DNA from 4 places in the Pseudoalteromonas sp. SWN29 genome. Region 4 is predicted to be linked to each of the others. Evidence: predicted binding sites of a transcription regulator. Region 4 holds the regulator's gene; each other region holds the start of a gene.
The links. The regulator sigma-54, encoded in region 4, starts transcription at its own class of promoters, with help from an activator protein. The targets are predictions, from matches to a motif close to GTTGGCACGNNNNTNGNNT.
Positions count from the first base shown of each region.

Region 1 (5,124 bases), on a different contig from region 4:
ATTTAAGCTCTTTAGCGCAGACAGTGTAACTCCTTCATTTTGTGTTACACTTTAGGTATAGCTCGTATTTGTATTGTATTTAAAAGCAGTATCTGTGAGGAGTCATGATGCAAAAAAGTGTGATGTCACAACTACAAACTGGCCGTTTGTATGGTAAAAAATGGCCAATGCGCAAAGAGCTTGCGCCTTTATTTTTAGAGTTTAGAGTAATTAGAGCAACTGATCTGGCTATTACAGTAATGCCAATTTTAGCCATGTTTACTTTGTTTTTTCAGCTAAATTACTTGGGGCCTGATTTTTTACCACAAGCCATAGCGAGCGCATTATTTTTTATATCATTGCCGTTACAAGGTTTATTTTGGTTAGGTAAGCGAGCACAAACGCCTTTAGAGCCCGCTATGCACAAATGGTATAACGAGCTTTATACTAAAATGGTAGCTAATGGATATCAGATGCAGTTAAGTGAAAACAAGCCCCGTTACATGGAGCTTGCTAATTTACTTAAAGATATGTTTGATAAAATGGATAAGGCGTTTACTAAAGAGCAGTTTTAGTAAATTGAGTTATGTAAAACGATAAGGTGACAGTGTGCTCACCTTTTTCTTCGAGTGCTGCCCAGTGCTCGGGTCTAAATTTCCACGCGAATGGCGTCATCATTATTAAGTTTTTAATATCAGCAAAGCCAAGCATTACTTGCTCTGTTAGAAGAATCTGTTCTGATTTTTGAAATCCATTTGGAGTCGTAATTTCAGTATGTTCGTTTACTTCTGAATATATATACGATTTCAATTCTTTTAAATGACAAGGGCCAGGGCTTGCAACAACTAATGTTGCGTTTTGATTTGCAAGACGTTCAAGTTCTTCTTCAAACAAAGGTGCAAATACACTTACAAGTACATCAGCAAATTGGTTTTTAAAGGGCGCTTGGCTGATTGATGCCACACTAAATTGGCAATTAGGGTAGCGCTTTGCAGCATACTTAACTGCAGGTTTTGAAATATCAACACCGTATACAATAGCGTTTGTTTTACTCGCTATTGCTTGGGTATAAAACCCTTCACCGCATCCTAAGTCAATAACAGTGTTTGCACTTATATTACTCACTATATCACTAAGGCTTTGCTGTAAAAAACGATAATAACCACGCTCTAAAAATGCGCGTCTTGCTTGTACCATTTCAAGCGAGTCACCCGGTTGTTTTGAGTTTTTTTGCTGCACAGGCAGTAAATTAACGTAGCCTTCTTTGGCAAAATCAAAGCTGTGGTTGTTAGCACAGCGAAGCGTTGAATCAGCTTTTAAAAGTGCTAGGTTACACAGCGGGCATTGATATTCAAGACTCATGAGTCTAGGTAGTCCTTATCGTAAAAAGTTTTTACCCAATGAGGGCGATAAATGATCATAATTGTTATAGCCATGCCATTGAGCATCGCTTCAGGAAACAAAATAATAGCACTTAAGTAAACGTAGTTATCTGCAAGTTCTTGCCAATTATATTGCCCTATAGCCAAATAAAATAAAGCACCTATGCCTATTTTTATACAGGCTATAAATCCTGCGGTTATAAACGCGCAAACAAATATATAAACAAAAAAATGACGAGGCAAATATTGGTAACTAATTATAAAGCCAAGGTAGCTTAATAAAATAGGAATAAACGCACCAATAAGCAGTTGAACAGGTAATAGCTCAACTTCAATTTGGCCAAATACAGCGAGTAGGGCTGTGGCAAGTAGGCTACTTAAAATCGTTAATCGCCAGCCTAAAATTAATGTAGCGGCAGTAACACCTAGTATGTGTAAATCAAGGCCCGTTAAAATGCCTGCCTTTATTCGCCAAAGCACTGCAAACACTAACGCACACGCTAGCACACCCGTTTGTTGAGCTGATGTGCTATAAAGCAATTTATATGTTTTTTTATCAAAGCTTAAAATAGCAATGATAATTACAAGGGACCAAAGTAGTCCCTGCATTGTTATGCTGAGCATCGTAATTACTTAAATGTTGACCATATAGGGGCATGATCTGACGGTTTTTCAATACCGCGAAGTTCATAATCAATACCAGTATCTATACAGCGTGCAGCAAGTTCATTAGTTGCAAGAACAACGTCAATACGAAGTCCACGGTTATCTACAAACCCTTTTGAGCGGTAGTCAAACCACGAGTATTGGTCGTCTGTTTCAGGGTTTTGCTCTCTAAAGGTGTCTTTAAAGCCCCAATTAAGTAATGTTGCAAGCCATTCACGCTCTACCGGTTGGAAAGAACATTTACCTGTTTTTAACCAACGTTTTGCATTTACGTCGCCAATACCAATATCTAAATCAGTAGGTGATATGTTTATATCGCCCATAACTATTACGTCCTGATCGGGTGTGTGGTTGGTTTCAAGGTGGGTCATTAAATCTTTGTAAAATTGACGTTTATAAGGGAATTTAGTTTCGTGATTAATATTATCACCTTGTGGAAAATAGCCGTTCATTACTGTTAAATCTCGACCGTTATCTTGCTCAACAGTGACGCTTATCATGCGTTTTTGAGATTCATCTGTATCGGTGGCAAAGCCTTTTAATACCGATTTAGGCTCCTTTTTGCATAACATAGCTACGCCATAATGTGCTTTTTGACCATGAAAGTAGACGTGATATCCCATTTTTTGTACATCTTCTAGTGGGAACGCTTCGTCATGAACTTTAATCTCTTGCAAGCCAATAACGTCTGGTTGATGTTTGTCGATAATTGCTTGTAATTGATGAAGACGAGCACGCAGACCATTGATATTGAAAGAAATCACTTTCATAAAATTTACCTTAAAATTGGTTCTATTTAATGGCTCAAATTGTATCAGTAAATACGCGTACATAACATGACTGAATTGAGATAATAGCTGCACAAATGTTGATCAATTGGTGGCTAAAGTTTAAACATTGTAAATGCAGCATTAATTTATTAAATAAATAAAAAATTCAATTGAACTTAGTTTTATTGAATATATAATGCGCGAAATTCACTTGTTTAGCTCGTTCAAATAGGATCTCTCATGAAAACACAACTACTTTTAGCTACTGCCTTATTAGTATCTGCAACCGCGTCAGCACAAAGCAATACTTACTTCAGTCAAGATAACAAAATTGAGTCTAAGTTATGTGTACTAAGTGCAAATGAAGGCTTTAGTGCTGCTCGTAAAGAAGCTGCCCAGCACGGTGTTTACTTGTCTCGTTTTTCTAAAAGCATTTTATGTAATGGCGAGGATATTCGCGATATAGCTAAAAAAACGACGCTAAGCTCAGCATCTGCTGAAAAAATAGAAGTGTTTGCTAAAGACGCTCAACAAGAAACTCAATTATGTATGACGGCTTTAAAACAAGGTTTAGAACCTGTTCGTCAAAAAATTGGTAACCTAAACTCATTAAAATGTAATGGTCAAAACGTTACTGAGTTTGTTAAACGCTACCAAAACGCAGCAATCTAATTATTAGCTCAACTATAATAACTAAAATTGAGATATCTGGTTTTTACCGGATATTTTTTGCAAAAATTACAAGGGTGTTTGCAAAGCTTGCAAGCTTAACTTATTGAAAGTGTTTAATAAATGCACTGTTAATTATTAACTTATTGATTTATATAGTTTAACTATTATTGGCATCCGAATTGTATTAACTAAAGTGACATTTAATTAATTACGAAGGATACGTCTTATGAAAAAGTTAACATTAGCAGCAACAATTTTAGCATCGTTAAGCCTAGCAGCCTGTTCATCTAATCAAGGTCTTGAAAAAATAGAAAGTGACTTTGCAAGTTTAGATAATGACAGTGATGGCTATATCTCAAAAGTTGAAGCAGATGACGATAATATCTGGCAGCACTTTTCAAATATTGATACCAATATGGATAACGAAATTAGCCGCAAAGAATTTAACACTTATATGAAGCTTAATAATGGCAAAGTAGCCTCTGACTCTGAGGTAAGTGAATCTGCATTTAAAGCTGAAATCGCTAAATTTGATAAAATTGAAAGTAGCTTTGCAAGTCTAGATAACGACAGCAATGGCTATATCTCGGTAGTTGAAGGTAACGATGATGACATTTCAAATCATTTTGGTTACATGGATAAAAACCAAGATAAGCGCATCAGTAAAAGCGAGTTTATGGGTTATATTAAAAAATACGGTAACGCAGTAGCTGAAGATGACGCACTAGAAGCTTTTAAAAGTAACTAATAGTTACTATTTTAGTAAGTAAGTTGAAAGCCAGTGCTAGTCACTGGCTTTTTTGTGTTTTAAATTTAGTTATTTGATAGATATATTTTCCTAGTTTGGTGTTGTTCTGTCATAATAGATGGCTGTGTATTTTTATTTGTTAAGAGTGTGTATGGCGGGTCGGCGAATTAGTGATGAACAACTAGTTGAGATCATTGAAGCAGCTATTTTTGTTGCAGATAAGCCTGTTAGTAAACGCCACCTCAAAGACATCGTATTAATAGATTTAGCTATTTCTATGGCGCGAATAAATGACGCAATAGATACAATACAAGAACATTTTCAAACTCGTGGTATTCGCCTAGTTGAAGTGGGTAGTGGATATCGGTTTCAGGCATGCAGTAGTTTAAGCCCTTGGCTAAATAACTTGTGGCAAGAACGCGCACCAAAGTACTCGCGTGCTTTACTAGAAACATTATCACTTATTGCATATAGGCAGCCCATTACACGTGGCGAAATTGAGCAAGTAAGAGGTGTTACTACGGGTTCGAATATTATTAAAACCTTACTCGAAAGAGAGTGGGTTAAAGTGGTAGGGCATAAAGAGGTTCCGGGAAAGCCGGCTTTATATGCAACTACTAAGCAATTTTTAGATTATTTTTCGTTAACTGGACTTGAAAACTTACCTGCTTTGCCAATAGAGCAGCAAAGTAAAATTAACCAGTTATTGAGCGATCCTTCTGTGAGAGAACCATCCGAATGAGTATTATACAAGGTGAAAAGTTACAAAAAGTCTTAGCCCGTGCAGGCGTAGGCTCACGCCGTGAAATGGAAAAATACATTGACGCAAACCGCGTTAGTGTAAACGGTAAAGTGGCAAAGTTAGGTGACCGTGTTGAAGAAACCGATTTGATTCGTGTTGACGGCC
Region 1 is NZ_JADYXE010000017.1:74,243-79,366, forward strand. It holds gene yfbV (terminus macrodomain insulation protein YfbV) at 108-554, shown strand; gene I6F53_RS08595 (putative RNA methyltransferase) at 538-1,341, opposite strand; gene I6F53_RS08600 (energy-coupling factor ABC transporter permease) at 1,338-1,985, opposite strand; gene xthA (exodeoxyribonuclease III) at 1,991-2,797, opposite strand; gene I6F53_RS08610 (exonuclease III) at 3,038-3,469, shown strand; gene I6F53_RS08615 (EF-hand domain-containing protein) at 3,696-4,217, shown strand; gene scpB (SMC-Scp complex subunit ScpB) at 4,369-4,959, shown strand; gene rluB (23S rRNA pseudouridine(2605) synthase RluB) at 4,956-5,124, shown strand, end outside.
Region 1: a site for sigma-54 is predicted at 3,636-3,654, ahead of I6F53_RS08615 (EF-hand domain-containing protein). Genes of this name have one in related genera too.

Region 2 (5,124 bases), on a different contig from region 4:
GGCATGGCCATCAACCCGGGAAAGTACCACTGGTCGATCGCTCACTACTTTGTCTAGATCTTTAGCTGTAGGGAAGCGTGTATCAGCCCAAAGTTCTTGGTTCCAACCACGTCCTATAATCCAGCCTTGTTTTTTATCGGCAAATATTTTTAGTTTATTTGTTACTTCATCAACCGATATTGCACCGCGTACATCAAGTTGCGATAAGTTATCTCCTAGGCCAATAACGTGCCCATGGGCATCAATTAAGCCAGGTAATAAGGTATTACCGTGTGCATCAATTAGTTTAGCGTCTGGGTAACTATCTTTAAGTGTATCGCTACCTAGCTTTACTACTTTGCCATTTTTAATAACGAGGGTAGTGAATTGCTGTACTTCACCTTGATATAAAGGCGTGTAGCCATTGGCGTTATAAATTACTTTTGTTTGTGCGAGAGTGTAACTAGAGCTTGCGCAAAGGCTGGCTAGTATGAGTGGTTTGATTATTTTTTTGAGTAGCATAAGGCATTATTTTTTATTGTTAGTGCGTTAACATTAGCAAACCCAATTTTATAATACCAATATGTGAGACAAATTATGAAGAGGAAAAAAGTAGTAAAGCTAGAACATAAAAATATCTAGCTTTTGAAAGGGTTTATTTACTAGCGTATAAGCTGTATTCACTTAGCGTTAGCTTACCGTCTTTGTCTTGATCGTAGCTTGAAAACCGAGACCAAAGAGCGGGATCTACTGCTGTTTCTGCGCGTGTTAAAAAACCATCCTGGTTTCTATCAAGTTTTTCAAATTGCTCTGCAATATTGTTGCTTGCAGCAAAGCCTAATGTGCTAAAAATACTAAACGCAAAAAGCGTTATATAGCTTGTTTTTTTCATGAAAAATACTCAGTAGAGGTTATTAGTAAGGTAATTTTTAAATTCGATTAACGAAATTTGGTTATCTTGATTTTTATCCCATTTTACAAATGTGTTTAAAAGTTGTGGCTGGGGAGCAAGTTCGTCATGTGTCAGATAGCCACTTTTATCATTATCAAGGTGATCAAAGCGTTGCTTCACATCAAGTGCAGCGGCATCAAAACTTAGTAGCATAAAAATGCTTATAACTAGGGAAAGTATCCTCATGGTATTCCTTCCAAAAGATGTATTAAAATTTTGTGGCTGAAATAAGAGGAAAAAGCACTTGCCGTAATTTAACTCCCAACATTAAATCCTTTTACACACTCCCTCAGGGATTATGGCAAATGCTTTTAATTCCAGTCTACCTATAACAAGCTTAAGTAAAGCTTAATCAGTAATTACTCATTAGGGTCTGTTGATCTTTGCGGATTAAAATTTGTTCAAACTAGGGGCTATTTAATCGCGGCGCGAGATTTGTAACCTAGTGGGCTAAGTAAAAACCGAGCAACAAAGAGTAAGTAGCCCCTAGGAAGAACCCTTTGGGCAGCGCCTGTTTGGCATTAATGCTACGTTATCGCCCATTTATGGGGAATAACCACACTGCATAGGCTCTGCCTTGACTAAATACCAAACAGACTGCTGCAAATTTAACCTTGAAAGATCAACAGGCCCTAAGGTTTAAAGCTTTCAAATTCTTTTTTTGAGATTTTTTCATCACCGTCTTCATCTAAGTCGGCAAACTGTCTCATTACTTCTTTGTCTTCTTTTGCTTCTACAATTGATATTTGTCCGTCCATATTTTTATCTAAATGGGAAAAACGCACGTTTATTGGCGATGCTAGTACGGTTGCACTAATGGCTAAAAACATTAATGAAAAAGCGGCTATAAGTTGTTTCATAATCACGTTCCTTATTAAATGAGTTTATTGGATAAACTTTTTGAATTCATCTAGCGACAATTGACCGTCTTGATTGGTATCAATTTGTGAAAAATTCTCGTGTAAAACAGCATCTTCACCTGCTTCGGCTTCACTTAATGTGCCGTTACTGTCTTTATCAAGCTCGTTAAAGGTGGCGTGAACGTCCATAGCGTGTGCGTTAGCGCCTAAAAAGCCTAAAGCCAGTAATGATGAAATTACTAAAATGCGTTTGTTCATAATTATTTCCTTATTGATTAAAGTTATTATTCCTATTACAAAAATGATGCCAAAAATAATTATTGTTATTTTTCAGTAGTTTATTGTTTTCACTTTAAGAGTGTGAGAAATTTTTACGGGGTTTATTGTAATTTTTGTGTGCCTTTTGCAACATTATTTAATGATGTTGATGAGAGGGATTTAAAATCAATGACTTACGTTGTCTCCATTTGGCGACACGCTATTTTGTTAGTGTTAGTTGTTAATCGTATTAAATATAATTGCTGGTTCAGCTAGCGTATAAGGTAAGCACTTAATAATAGAGCGCTTAACTTAAAAGGACGAAACGCAATGCCAGCAACCATAGCTAAAAAATACCAAGCAATGCTTAACTGGCGGCCTAATTTAATTGGGCAATTTGCAATGAGTATGCTGCTTTCGTTACTCCCCCTTTCTATAGTGGTAATTGTGTTTTTAAATGCGCTTAACAAGCAATTAGCAGTGACTCAAAGTATTGTGAGTAACAACTACCAAGTTACCAAATCGTTTAATACTCTAAAGCAAGAACTCAACAGCCTTGAGCGCGCCACTAGGCAAAACTGGGTATTAAAAAGTGAATCGCTCGATAAACTCATTGTCGATAAATGGCAGTCATCCCTGCAAAGTATCGATGAGCTTAAATTTGTAAACACGAATAAAGATTATACTCACCAATGGCAGCGCTTATATACCACCCTACAAACCGCGCATGCTGAATTGGTTGAGCAAAAACAACAACAAGCGGAGCTATTTGTGCCAGTGAGTGATTTAGTTGCTGAGCTTACTTTATGGTTACGTGATAAAAATGAAGCGCAAATTACCAATAACCAAAATGAGCTGACAAGCTTGCAAGCTTCATTTATAAACTGGCTGGTGGCACTTATTCCGCTTACTTTAATTGTAGGAGGTGGTTTTTTATGGCGCATAAGTGGGCGACTAAAAGGGTTAACTACGGTTATTGATAAGCTAGGGCAGGGACATTGGCAGCAAAAAATATCAGTTAAAGGCTCCGCTGAGCTAGTTGAGTTAGGAGAAAAGCTTCAGTGGGTGCAAGAGCAACTTCATATGCTTGAGCAGCAAAAAGATACTTTTTTACGCCATGTAACACACGAGCTAAAAACGCCGCTTGCTTCAATGGTCGAAGGCACTGATTTACTAACTGATGAAATAGTAGGCCCAATTACAGGTGAGCAAAAAGCAGTGCTTGAGCTTATTAGCCAATCTATGGTGCGCCTTCGTACAATGATTGACAGCCTGCTGAGTTATAATGCGATTCGCACCAGTAAAGACAGCCTAAGCGAAGTTGAGTTTAGCTATCTTATTAATAAAATTAATAGCCATTTTGAGCATCGTTTAAGTGCGCGTGAGCAGGCTCTAAAATGGCAAAATAACTTACCAAATAAACCGCTTGCTTTACCTAGTGAGCTTATTGAGATGATTTTAATTCAGCTTATTTCAAATGGCTTAAAATTCTCAGAAGATAAGCAGATCGTTACTATTAATTTAGCACTTGAGCAAAACCAACTTTGCATTGCTGTACTTGATAAAGGCTGCGGTATTAAAGAGCAAGAAAAAACTCAAATTTTCAGCGCATTTTATCAAGGTAAACACAGTAAAAATGTTACGCTGCAAGGCAGTGGGCTGGGCTTAACTATTGTAAAAGAATCTGTTGAACAGTTAAGAGGAACACTTACTGTTGAGCATAACGAGCCACATGGTTGCCGGTTTTCAATTAAAATTCCCATAACAAAAAATCTAGGAGTTAATTAGCATGGGCTTGCGTTTAATCGCTATTTTAAGTGTGCTCAGTAGCAGCATGGTTATATCAGGTTGTGAAATTAATAATGGGCAAGAAGAGCGTGTGTCAATTACACCTGTACCTGTGGTCGATACCAAAATAAAAAACGACAAAAACAGTAAACCAAGCCCCAAACCCAGACCAAAAATTGAACCTAGCTATCCTCCAGCAGATCAAGTTATTGCATGGCACGCTAATCAGTGTGGTGGATTTAAATTAGTGCCTAAAAAAGATATTTTTACGGGCGAGAACGACCTTAAACGGTTTTTTAAATTTATGTGCTTAAACATAAATGATGATCCAAACACGGTAATGACTAAGTTACTAAAACTCGATTTAGCTTACTTTTGGCCAGACGACATTAAGCAATATTTATGGCTTCAAAAACAGCAAGTGACGATGCAAATAAACGCTAAAAAAGAGCAGCAAGCACTTAACAATAAAATGCAAGAAACCCTCTCATCGTTAGCAACTATTGAGCAACAGCTTTTACTACGAGAAGAAACTAAGGAGCAGTAACTATGGCAGTAACTAAAGTGCAAGGTGCAAAAGTATTACTCGTTGACGACGACGCTAGCTTATTAAAACTGCTCGCTATTCGCATTGAATCAAAAGGGTACGAAGTAACGACCTGTGAAAGTGGCTTAATTGCACTACAAATACTTAAAAGCCAAGTGTTTGACGCTGTAATAACCGACTTGCGTATGGATGAAATGGATGGCATGGCACTGCATCGCCAGTTGCAAAGCCGTTACCCTGCGTTGCCTGTCATTATGATGACAGCGCACGGCTCTATTCCTGATGCGGTAGAAGCGACCAAACAAGGCATTTTTGCATTTATAACTAAACCCGTAGATAAAGATGAGTTATTCGACAGCCTTGCTAAAGCGATAGAAATTCACGGTGTTAACGCTGATGAAGCTGCGCCAAAAAGCAATATAGTTACGCGTAGCGGCACAATGCTGCACTTGCTTGAGCAAGTAAAACTACTTGGGCCAACACAAGTTAATGTACTCATTTCGGGGGCTAGTGGTACAGGTAAAGAGTTACTTGCACAGGCTATCCATCAACATAGCCACGTAAGCGACGGACCTTTTGTTGCAATTAACTGTGGGGCTGTACCGGGCGAGCTTTTAGAATCCGAATTATTTGGCCATAAAAAAGGCTCTTTTACGGGCGCAATTAAAGATCATCAAGGGTTGTTTCAACAAGCTGAGGGTGGCACGTTATTTTTAGATGAAATAGGCGACATGCCACTT
Region 2 is NZ_JADYXE010000009.1:63,593-68,716, reverse strand. It holds gene I6F53_RS05330 (amidohydrolase) at 1-501, opposite strand, end outside; gene I6F53_RS05325 (EF-hand domain-containing protein) at 635-871, opposite strand; gene I6F53_RS05320 (EF-hand domain-containing protein) at 881-1,117, opposite strand; gene I6F53_RS05315 (hypothetical protein) at 1,564-1,791, opposite strand; gene I6F53_RS05310 (EF-hand domain-containing protein) at 1,816-2,049, opposite strand; gene I6F53_RS05305 (sensor histidine kinase) at 2,380-3,837, shown strand; gene I6F53_RS05300 (hypothetical protein) at 3,839-4,384, shown strand; gene I6F53_RS05295 (sigma 54-interacting transcriptional regulator) at 4,387-5,124, shown strand, end outside.
Region 2: a site for sigma-54 is predicted at 2,085-2,103, ahead of I6F53_RS05310 (EF-hand domain-containing protein). Genes of this name have one in related genera too.

Region 3 (5,124 bases), on a different contig from region 4:
TTTTTTTCCCAACCGTTGTCGCTTGTATTTAGAAGTACTTTCTCAGCATTAGAGTGAGCAAGAGTATTCCTCAAGTTAATTATTTTACTTATTTTTTCATTAGTCTCTTTATCAAGATCTATATCCAATTTTAACTTTATATAATCTTTCCATTTATCTCTAACCCTCAAATTTTTAAGTCGATTGCTTAACTTCAAATACCTTGCGCCATAATAATTAATATATGCTTCTAATGTGAGCGCAGCATATAAAACGAAAGAATTTGAATAAAATATGAAAGAATGAATATGCAATCTATCTTCTTTACTTAACTGACCTGATTTCTCCCTAGCTTCTTTATATTTAGGATACGCTGCTTGTATTGAAAAAAAACAGTCTACCGTGAAATTGTAATACAGTTCATATTGCTTCTCTAAAATATATGTTTCACCATCATCGTTTTTAAGTAATATTCCAGTATGCATAGTTAATTCCTTTTTACATTTTCCAATTTATTTAATATTCAAAATAGCACTCATTTAAATTTAAATAAATGAATCTCACCCACAAAAAAGCCGCTGTATTTTGCAATACAGCGGCTTTTAAAATCATAATTCTAAATTAATAGATTATGCTTTTGGTCCACGACCTGCACGTTTACGTTCGTTTTCTGTAAGGTAACGCTTACGGATACGAATGTTTAGTGGAGTTACTTCAACTAGCTCGTCATCATCGATGAACTCAAGCGCTTGCTCAAGTGAGTAGTTAAGGTGTGGAGAAAGCGTTTGCGCTTCATCAGTACCAGATGCACGTACGTTAGTTAACTGCTTGCCTTTAAGGGCGTTAACTGTAAGGTCGTTATCACGGTTATGAATACCGATAACCATACCTTCGTATACTTCAACACCGTGACCGATGAATAAACGGCCGCGTTCTTGTAAGTTGAATAATGCGTTAGTAAGTGCTTTACCTGTTGCGTTTGCAATCATTACGCCGTTCTTACGAACACCGATGTCGCCACCTTTGTGAGGACCGTAATGATCGAACGTATGGTACATAAGACCAGAACCCGAAGTAAGCGTCATGAAATCAGTTTGGAAACCAATTAAACCACGGCTAGGGATCATGAAATCTAAACGCATACGGCCTTTGCCATCTGGAGTCATGTTAGTAAGTTCACCTTTACGTAGGCCAACTTGCTCCATAACAGAACCTTGGTGCTCGTCTTGACAGTCAATAGTAACTGTTTCAAACGGTTCTTCTAGAACGCCATCTACAGTACGTAAGATAACTTCTGGACGAGAAACTGAAAGCTCGTAACCTTCACGACGCATGTTCTCGATTAAGATACCTAGGTGTAATTCACCACGACCAGAAACACGGAAGCTATCTGGGCTACCAGTATCTTCAACGCGAAGTGCTACGTTGTGTACTAATTCTTTGTCTAAACGTTCACGGATATTACGTGACGTTACAAACTTACCTTCTTTACCACAGAAAGGTGAGTTATTTACAGAGAATGTCATTGTTACAGTTGGCTCATCAACACTTAGTGGTGGTAATGCTTCAACGTTTCCTGGGAAACAAACTGTATCAGAAATCTTAAGCTCACCAATACCTGTTACAGTTACGATGTTACCAGCGTAAGCTCTATCAGTTTCGATACGTTCAAGACCTAGGTAGCTTTGTACTGCGCCAATTTTACCATTACGTGTAGTGCCATCAGCACTGATAATAGTAACTTGTTGGTTAGGAGCAACAGAACCACGTTTAATACGACCAATACCAACTACACCAACATAAGAGTTGTAATCTAGTTGAGAAATTTGCATTTGGAAGTCACCTTCAGGATCTGCATCCGGTGGTGATACTTCGTCAACGATCATCTTGAACATAGGTTCCATGTTGTCTGATGGCTCGTCTAAATCTAGTGTTGCCCAGCCGTTGATAGCTGAAGCGTAGATTACTTTAAAATCTAACTGTTCGTCAGTTGCGCCAAGGTTGTCGAATAAATCAAAGATTTGATCCATAACCCAATCAGGACGTGAACCTGGCTTATCAATTTTATTGATAACTACGATTGGCTTTAAGCCTTGCGCGAATGCCTTTTGCGTAACGAAACGCGTTTGTGGCATTGGACCTTCTTGAGCATCAACAAGTAATAATACTGAGTCAGCCATCGAAAGTACGCGTTCAACTTCACCACCGAAATCGGCGTGTCCCGGAGTATCTACGATATTGATATGGTAGTCGTTCCAAGAGATGGCTGTGTTTTTAGCCAAAATGGTAATACCACGTTCTTTCTCAATGTCGTTTGAGTCCATCACGCGCTCTTCGTTACCGCCGCGTGTTTCTAATGTACCTGATTGCTCAAGTAGTTTGTCAACCAGAGTTGTTTTACCGTGGTCAACGTGCGCGATAATCGCTATATTTCTTAACTTTTCGATGCTCATATATTTACTCAGAGAAATTAAATTCTCAATGATCCTGCAAGATCTACGCACTCATCCACGCTTTCGCGAGATGTCCCAGCATAGGATTTAAAAGGGCGCATATTATCCCTCATTAATGACATGGATGAAAGTTTATCCAATACATATTTTAAAACTTTCTCAATACTTTTACTAAGTATCTGTTTTATATATGACAATTATATGAATTAAATTTCAATATTTTTTTGAAAAACAGTCTTTTTGGCTATTTTTCCGATCTTTTTGTTACTCTTTTGCATTTAGGTTATGCTAATTTCAGCTGATTAAATTAACAACAAATTACGCTCTGTAAATTTTGCACTAAAATGGAATATTTACGCACCAATATGGTGCATTTGTATATTCCATTTTGATGCAATGATATTTTTTTAATTTATAAACAGCCAGTTACAATAATGGCACAAAATCAGCTTAGTAAATACCAAAGCAATTATGCAGCAATAACAAAACCCAATAGTTGGAGGACACATGTCACAATCGGTTTTAGATTTTATTAAAGAAAATGACGTCAAGTTCATTGATTTACGCTTTACTGACACTAAGGGTAAAGAGCAACATGTATCGATTCCTCATCACCAAGTTGATGAAGATTTTTTCGAAGACGGTAAAATGTTCGACGGTTCTTCAATTGCAGGCTGGAAAGGCATAAACGAATCAGACATGGTATTAATGCCAGTTCCTGAGTCAATCAAACTAGACCCTTTCACTGAAGAAGCGACATTAATTTTACGTTGTGACGTAGTAGAGCCTTCTACACTACAAGGCTATGAGCGCGACCCGCGTTCTGTTGCTAAGCGTGCTGAAGATTACATGCGTTCTACAGGCATTGCAGACACTGTTTTATTTGGCCCTGAGCCAGAATTTTTCGTATTTGACGATGTTAAATACAAATCAGATATGTCTGGTTCTATGTACAAAATTGATTCTAAGCAAGCTGCTTGGAACTCAGATAAAGAATATGCAGATGGCAACACTGGTCACCGTCCAGGTGTTAAAGGCGGTTACTTCCCTGTTGCTCCAGTTGATGACTTCCAAGATTGGCGTTCAGCTACGTGTCTAGTTCTAGAAGAAATGGGCCAAGTAGTAGAAGCACATCACCACGAAGTAGCAACAGCAGGTCAAAACGAAATCGCTACTCGCTTTAATACAATGGTATTAAAAGCGGATGAAATTCAAGAAATGAAATATGTTATCCATAACATGGCTCACTTATACGGTAAAACAGCAACGTTTATGCCTAAGCCAGTTGTTGGTGATAACGGTTCTGGTATGCATTGTCACCAGTCTTTAGCTAAAGACGGTGTTAACCTTTTTGCTGGCGATAAGTACGGCGGTCTTTCTGAAGATGCACTTTACTACATTGGCGGCATCATCAAGCATGCTAAAGCAATTAACGCTTTCGCAAATGCGTCTACTAACTCGTACAAACGTTTAGTACCAGGTTTTGAAGCACCAGTTATGCTTGCATACTCTGCACGTAACCGTTCTGCATCAATCCGTATCCCAGTGGTTCCATCTGAAAAAGGTCGTCGTATTGAAGTACGCTTCCCGGATCCAACTGCTAACCCATACCTTGCTTTCTCAGCAATGCTTATGGCTGGCCTTGATGGTATCAAAAACAAGATCCATCCTGGCGATGCTATGGATAAAGATTTATACGACTTACCAGCTGAAGAAGCAGCAGAAATTCCAACTGTTGCAGCATCACTTGACGAAGCACTATCTGCACTTAGCGCAGACCGTGAATTCTTAACTCAAGGTGGCGTATTCACTGATGACTTAATCGATGCTTACATCTCACTTAAGTCTCAAGAAGTTGAAAAGCTTAACATGACAACTCACCCAGTTGAGTTTGAAATGTACTACAGCTGTTAATTAAGCTGTAAAAAATATGTGTGTTCTCAAGCCCGCTTTGCGGGCTTTTTTAATGGTAAAATTAGTCAATCTCCACTAAAGTTAAGTTACCGATAAAAATGCAGGGCTGCAGAGTGAATAACAAGATTTTATTACTATTAATTACTTTAGGATTAAGTAATTATGGTTATGCCGGTGAAACAAAAATATACGCTTGGAAAGATAAAAATGGCGTATTAGTGTTCTCAGACACCCCTCATAAAGGGGCCCAAGAGGTAAAGCTCACCAGCCAAGATCTTAATATGCCTGCAACAAATACTGACATTTTTGACGAGCAACCTCAGCCTCAACAAGCGGCCTTTAGTATTGCTATTTCCTCACCTGATCATAACCAGACTATTCGTGAAAATACCGGCACTGTTTATGTAACTAGCCGAATAAAACCACGCTTTGAAACTGGTTTTACTATACAACTTTTTATTGATGGTAAAGCACACGGCCCAGCCAGTGACAGCTCAACCTTTGCAATTAGAGATGTAGAACGTGGTCAGCACACACTACAATTAAAGCTTTTTAATAGTAAAAACCAAGTTATTGCTACAAGCGAACCCTGCATATTTTTTATGCACCGAAAAGGGCTAAACCTAGGTAACTAAATTGGGGCATTACTAAACGTGCAGCAGTGTATTTAACCATATAACTTGCTTGCAAACATCCACGCACTAAAATGGTGCAGCTATGATTAATAATAAAAACTTTAGCCCTGAGCTACTCGATGCCATTTGGCAAAATCAAACAA
Region 3 is NZ_JADYXE010000007.1:39,188-44,311, reverse strand. It holds gene I6F53_RS04075 (hypothetical protein) at 1-464, opposite strand, end outside; gene typA (translational GTPase TypA) at 609-2,432, opposite strand; gene glnA (glutamate--ammonia ligase) at 2,940-4,346, shown strand; gene I6F53_RS04060 (DUF4124 domain-containing protein) at 4,460-4,981, shown strand; gene glnL (nitrogen regulation protein NR(II)) at 5,064-5,124, shown strand, end outside.
Region 3: a site for sigma-54 is predicted at 2,866-2,884, ahead of glnA (glutamate--ammonia ligase). Genes of this name have one in related genera too.

Region 4 (5,124 bases):
TGCTTATATCGGTGATGATGGTCCTGACATGCCCGTTATGGAATTAGTCGGCTTTGCTGTTGCAGTAAATGATGCCCACCCACTTATTAAACGTTTATCACACTATGTAACGCAAATGCCTGGCGGCTTTGGTGCAGTAAGAGAGCTCACCGACTTGCTCATGCTTGAAAATGGTAAAGCATTGACTACACAAGGCACTAGTTCATGAATGCAGCGCGCATAATATTAAGCGTTTTATTCATTAGCTGTATGGTTTGGCTTTGGTACCCTTATTTTACACAAACTAATGTTGCACCTCAGGCTGAGCCTGAAGTTATTGCCAAGCCTGATTACATAGCCATTGAACTCAAACAAACAGCCTATGACGAGCAAGGTAAAATTAGCCACAAAGTAACTGCTGCTAAAATGGAGCTATACCAACAATTAGGTTTTACATTTTTTGAAAAACCCATTTTTACTTTATATAACGAAAAGCAAACGTGGCAAATAAATGCAGACGAAGCAACATTATACGAAGACAAACAATTAATTTTAGAAGGTAATGTGGTTGCCAAAAACTTAACCGATAACGCCATGATAGACAAAATCAATGCTGATAATATTCAGGTAGATATAAAGCTATTAACAATGCGCTCGGAGCAACCCGTTATCATTACTGGACCCAATTTAAAAATCACTGGTAAAGGCCTAGAAGCCGACTTAAAAACCGAAGTGATAAAACTAATTAACCATACGCGAACCATATATTATGACCAATAAAATATTAAAATCACTTATTATTCCTGCACTTATACTGGCGTTTAATAGTAATGCTGCAGAGCAAAACTCGCTACCGGCTGCAAATCAAATTTCAATAAGCGCCGATAAGCAAGAAGGCCAATTAAAAGCTAACGTGGGTATTTTTGAGAAAAACGTTGAGATTATTCATGGTAATCGCCGAATTACAGCAGACCGCTTAGAAGTACATAAACGCGATGAACTTGGCGATAATAAACAATTATTAATTGCTACAGGTAGCCCTGCGCACTTTGAAGAAAAGCAATCAGATGGCACGACTATGAGCGCCAGTGCTGACGAAGTACGTTATGATGTATCTAAGCGTTTTTTAACGCTTGTTGGTAATGCACAAGTATCGCAAGCGGGACAAAAAATAAATGCTAAAAGCATTACCTACGATATAGAGCAGCAGCTAATCAGTGCCGAAAAAGATGAAAACTCAACTGACCGCGTTCACACAATTTTAGTACCAATCGAGACTAAAAAAAGTAAAAAAAGCGACAAAGGTCAACCATGAGCACATTAAAAGCAGAGCTATTAGCAAAGAGCTATAAAGGCCGTGAAGTTGTAAAAAACGTCGGCCTTGAAGTCAAAGCTGGCAGTATTGTTGGCTTACTTGGCCCTAACGGCGCAGGTAAAACTACCACTTTTTATATGATAGTAGGACTTGTACCTAGCGACAAAGGTAAAATTTCTATCGATGATAACGATATTACTCTTTTACCTATGCATAGTCGTGCTAGATTAGGCATTGGCTACTTACCACAAGAGTCTTCAATATTCAGAAAGCTGACTGTTTATCAAAACTTAATGGCTATTTTAGAAACACGCAAAGAGCTAAATAAACAAGCCCGAGAAGACACGCTCGATAAATTATTAGATGAATTTAGCATACAACACATTCGTGATAGCCAAGGTATGGCATTATCGGGTGGCGAACGTCGCCGCGTGGAAATAGCACGTGCGCTGGCAGCCGATCCTAAATTTATATTATTGGATGAACCATTTGCAGGTGTTGACCCAATTTCGGTATTAGATATAAAGAAAATAATAGAACATCTCAAAAATCGTGGGATTGGTGTATTGATTACCGATCATAACGTAAGAGAAACCCTTGATGTTTGTGAAAAAGCCTACATTGTTTCTCATGGGGAGCTGATTGCATCAGGTACTCCAGAACACGTATTAAATGATAAAACAGTACGCGATGTTTACTTAGGCGAGCAATTTAGGCTGTAACATTTACGCCATGTCTTTAAGCATCTGCTAGTATTAATTATAACAACATAAAAGGATTGTTAGAGATACATGAGGCAATCACTACAGCTGCGCATGGGCCAGCAACTTACAATGACTCCACAGCTGCAACAAGCTATTCGTTTGTTGCAACTCAGTACATTGGATCTCCAGCAAGAAATACAAGAAGCTCTCGACAGCAACCCGCTATTAGAGGTTGAAGAACCAGACTATTCCGAAGACGCTGCAGGTAAAAACGAGCAAAAAGCAGATACAGATGACATAACTGTTAGCGCATCGGCCGACGATGTTCCAAGCGAATATGAACAAGATAGTGGTGAAGCACTTGCAAAAGACACGCTAAGTGACGACATGGCTATGGATGTTAGCTGGGATGAGTACATGAGTGCCGCCCCAGCAGCATCATCGGGTCCGATGCCTGAAGACGAATCAATATACCAAGGCGCCTCTACTGAAACGCTCCATGAGTATTTAATGTGGCAGTTACAACTAACGCCATTTAGCCCTACAGACGAAGCTATTGCTATTGCGATTGTAGAAGCCGTCGATGATTCAGGTATTTTAACACTAAGCTGCGAAGAGATTTTAGAAAGCTTTAATCAAGAAAACGAAGATGATAACGAAGTCGAACTTGATGAAATTGAAGCTGTATTAAAACGCATCCAACTGTTTGATCCTGTTGGTATTGCTGCACGTAGTTTACAAGAGTGTTTGTGTATTCAGCTTAACCAGTTTGATAAAGAAACACCTTACATTAATGAAACAAAAATGATTTTAACCGAGCATATTGATTTATTAGCTGCTCGTGACTATCGTACATTAATGAAGAAAACTAAGCTCAAAGAAGAAGAGCTTAAGGAAGTAATGACATTAATACATACTCTTAGCCCTAAACCTGCAGATACTATTGTAAGAGAAGAATCTGAGTATGTTATTCCTGATGTGTCAGTTAAAAAAATTAAAGGCCGCTGGGTTGTTGAGTTAAACCCAGACAGCATGCCTAAAATTCGTGTTAATAGCCAATACGCGGCAATGTCTCGCACTGTAAAATCCAGTGGTGACAGCCAGTTTATTCGCTCGCATTTACAAGAAGCTAAATGGTTTATTAAAAGCTTAGAAAGTAGAAACGACACACTATTAAAAGTAACAAATTGTATTGTTAAGCAACAACAAGGCTTTTTTGAACACGGTCCTGAAGCCATGAAACCAATGGTTTTAAATGATGTTGCTGAAATGGTAGAAATGCACGAATCAACAATTTCGCGCGTAACAACCCAAAAGTATATGCACACACCCCGTGGTATATTTGAGCTTAAATATTTTTTCTCAAGCCATGTAAGCACCGAAAACGGTGGTGAATGTTCATCTACAGCAATCCGTGCGCTTATCCGAAAATTAATCGCAGCAGAAAACTCAGCAAAACCATTGAGTGATAGCAAAATAGCGGATATATTGGCTGAGCAAGGAATTAAAGTAGCGAGACGTACAATCGCAAAATACCGCGAATCTCTGGCTATTCCACCGTCAAATCAACGTAAAAGTTTGATTTAAGACGCAAAAAAAAGAGGGTAATGCTTATGCAACTAAACTTAACTGGTCGTCAGGTAGAATTAACCGATTCACTAAGAGACTATATTAATACCAAATTTGCGAAGCTAGAAAGACACTCTGATCATATTAATAATGTTCATGTCATTCTCGATGTAGAAAAATTAAATCAAAAAGCAGAAGCCACCATACACGTAAGCGGTGCTGAGCTATTTGCCTCTACAGAACATCAAGATATGTATGCCGCCATTGACTCGTTGATCGACAAGCTCGATCGACAAGTAATTAAACACAAAGAGAAGCTTGCTCGACACTAATATGATGAAATTAAGCTCACTTATATGCCAGGACTGCAGCAAAGCTGCGGTCCTTTTTAATAGCAAAAAAAGAATTTTAGAGTTCATTAGCGAACTTGCTCACGACAAACTTCCGTATTTACCGCAACAAGATATTCTTAATGCTTTAATGAGCAGAGAAAAATTGGGTAGTACAGGTATAGGGCGTGGCATTGCCATTCCTCATGGAAGAATGAGCGGTGCAGAAGAGCCTTTGGCTTTAGTACTCGTTAGCGAAACTCCAATAAATTTTGATGCAATCGATAATCGCCCTGTTGATATTTTCGTCGCACTCATCGTACCAGATGGCGATAACCAGCAGCACTTAAAGACTCTAGCAACCATTGCTGATAAACTAAACAACAAAGATTTTTGTAAACAGTTACGCAGTGCAAAATCAGATGCTGAGCTTTACCAAGTTATTGTCAATCAATCATAGTTTTATAAAGGGTGTTAAATGGAGTTAATTATCATAAGCGGCCGTTCTGGTTCTGGAAAGTCGGTTGCTTTACGCGTTGTAGAAGATTTAGGTTATTATTGCGTAGATAATATTCCAGTTAACTTGCTTCCTTCATTAGTTCGCAGTGTGTCTGATAGCTATGATAAAATTGCTGTTAGCATTGATGTGCGTAACATCCCTAAACAACAAGATGAATTTAACGATATTCTTGAATACTTGCCTGGCTTTGCAAAACCTACGTTATTTTATTTAGATAGCGACGACCAAACATTGATCAAACGTTTTTCTGAAACTCGTAGATTACACCCACTATCAATTGACTCGTTGCCTCTTGATTTAGCCATCAAAAAAGAAAAAGAATTACTTGATGTATTAATCACCCGCGCCGACTTTATGATAGATACAACTGATTTGAGTGTTCATCAACTTGCTGAATCTATTCGTGAAAAGATTTTAGGTAAAAAAGATAAGCAACTGATTGTCACATTTGAATCGTTTGGTTTTAAATACGGTATACCAAAAGAAGCAGATTACGTATTTGATGCACGCTTTTTACCAAATCCACATTGGGAACCTGAATTAAAACCTTTAAATGGGTTAGATCAACCCGTTAAAGATTATTTGGCCAATCACAGCATAGTGCAAAAATTCACATGGCAAATTCAGACATTTGTACAAACATGGTTACCGCACTTAGAGCGAAATAACCGCAGTTATTTAACCATTGCTATTGGGTGTACAGGCGGA
Region 4 is NZ_JADYXE010000013.1:13,357-18,480, reverse strand. It holds gene kdsC (3-deoxy-manno-octulosonate-8-phosphatase KdsC) at 1-208, shown strand, start outside; gene lptC (LPS export ABC transporter periplasmic protein LptC) at 205-759, shown strand; gene lptA (lipopolysaccharide transport periplasmic protein LptA) at 749-1,294, shown strand; gene lptB (LPS export ABC transporter ATP-binding protein) at 1,291-2,016, shown strand; gene I6F53_RS06815 (RNA polymerase factor sigma-54) at 2,086-3,585, shown strand; gene hpf (ribosome hibernation promoting factor) at 3,612-3,899, shown strand; gene ptsN (PTS IIA-like nitrogen regulatory protein PtsN) at 3,904-4,356, shown strand; gene rapZ (RNase adapter RapZ) at 4,375-5,124, shown strand, end outside.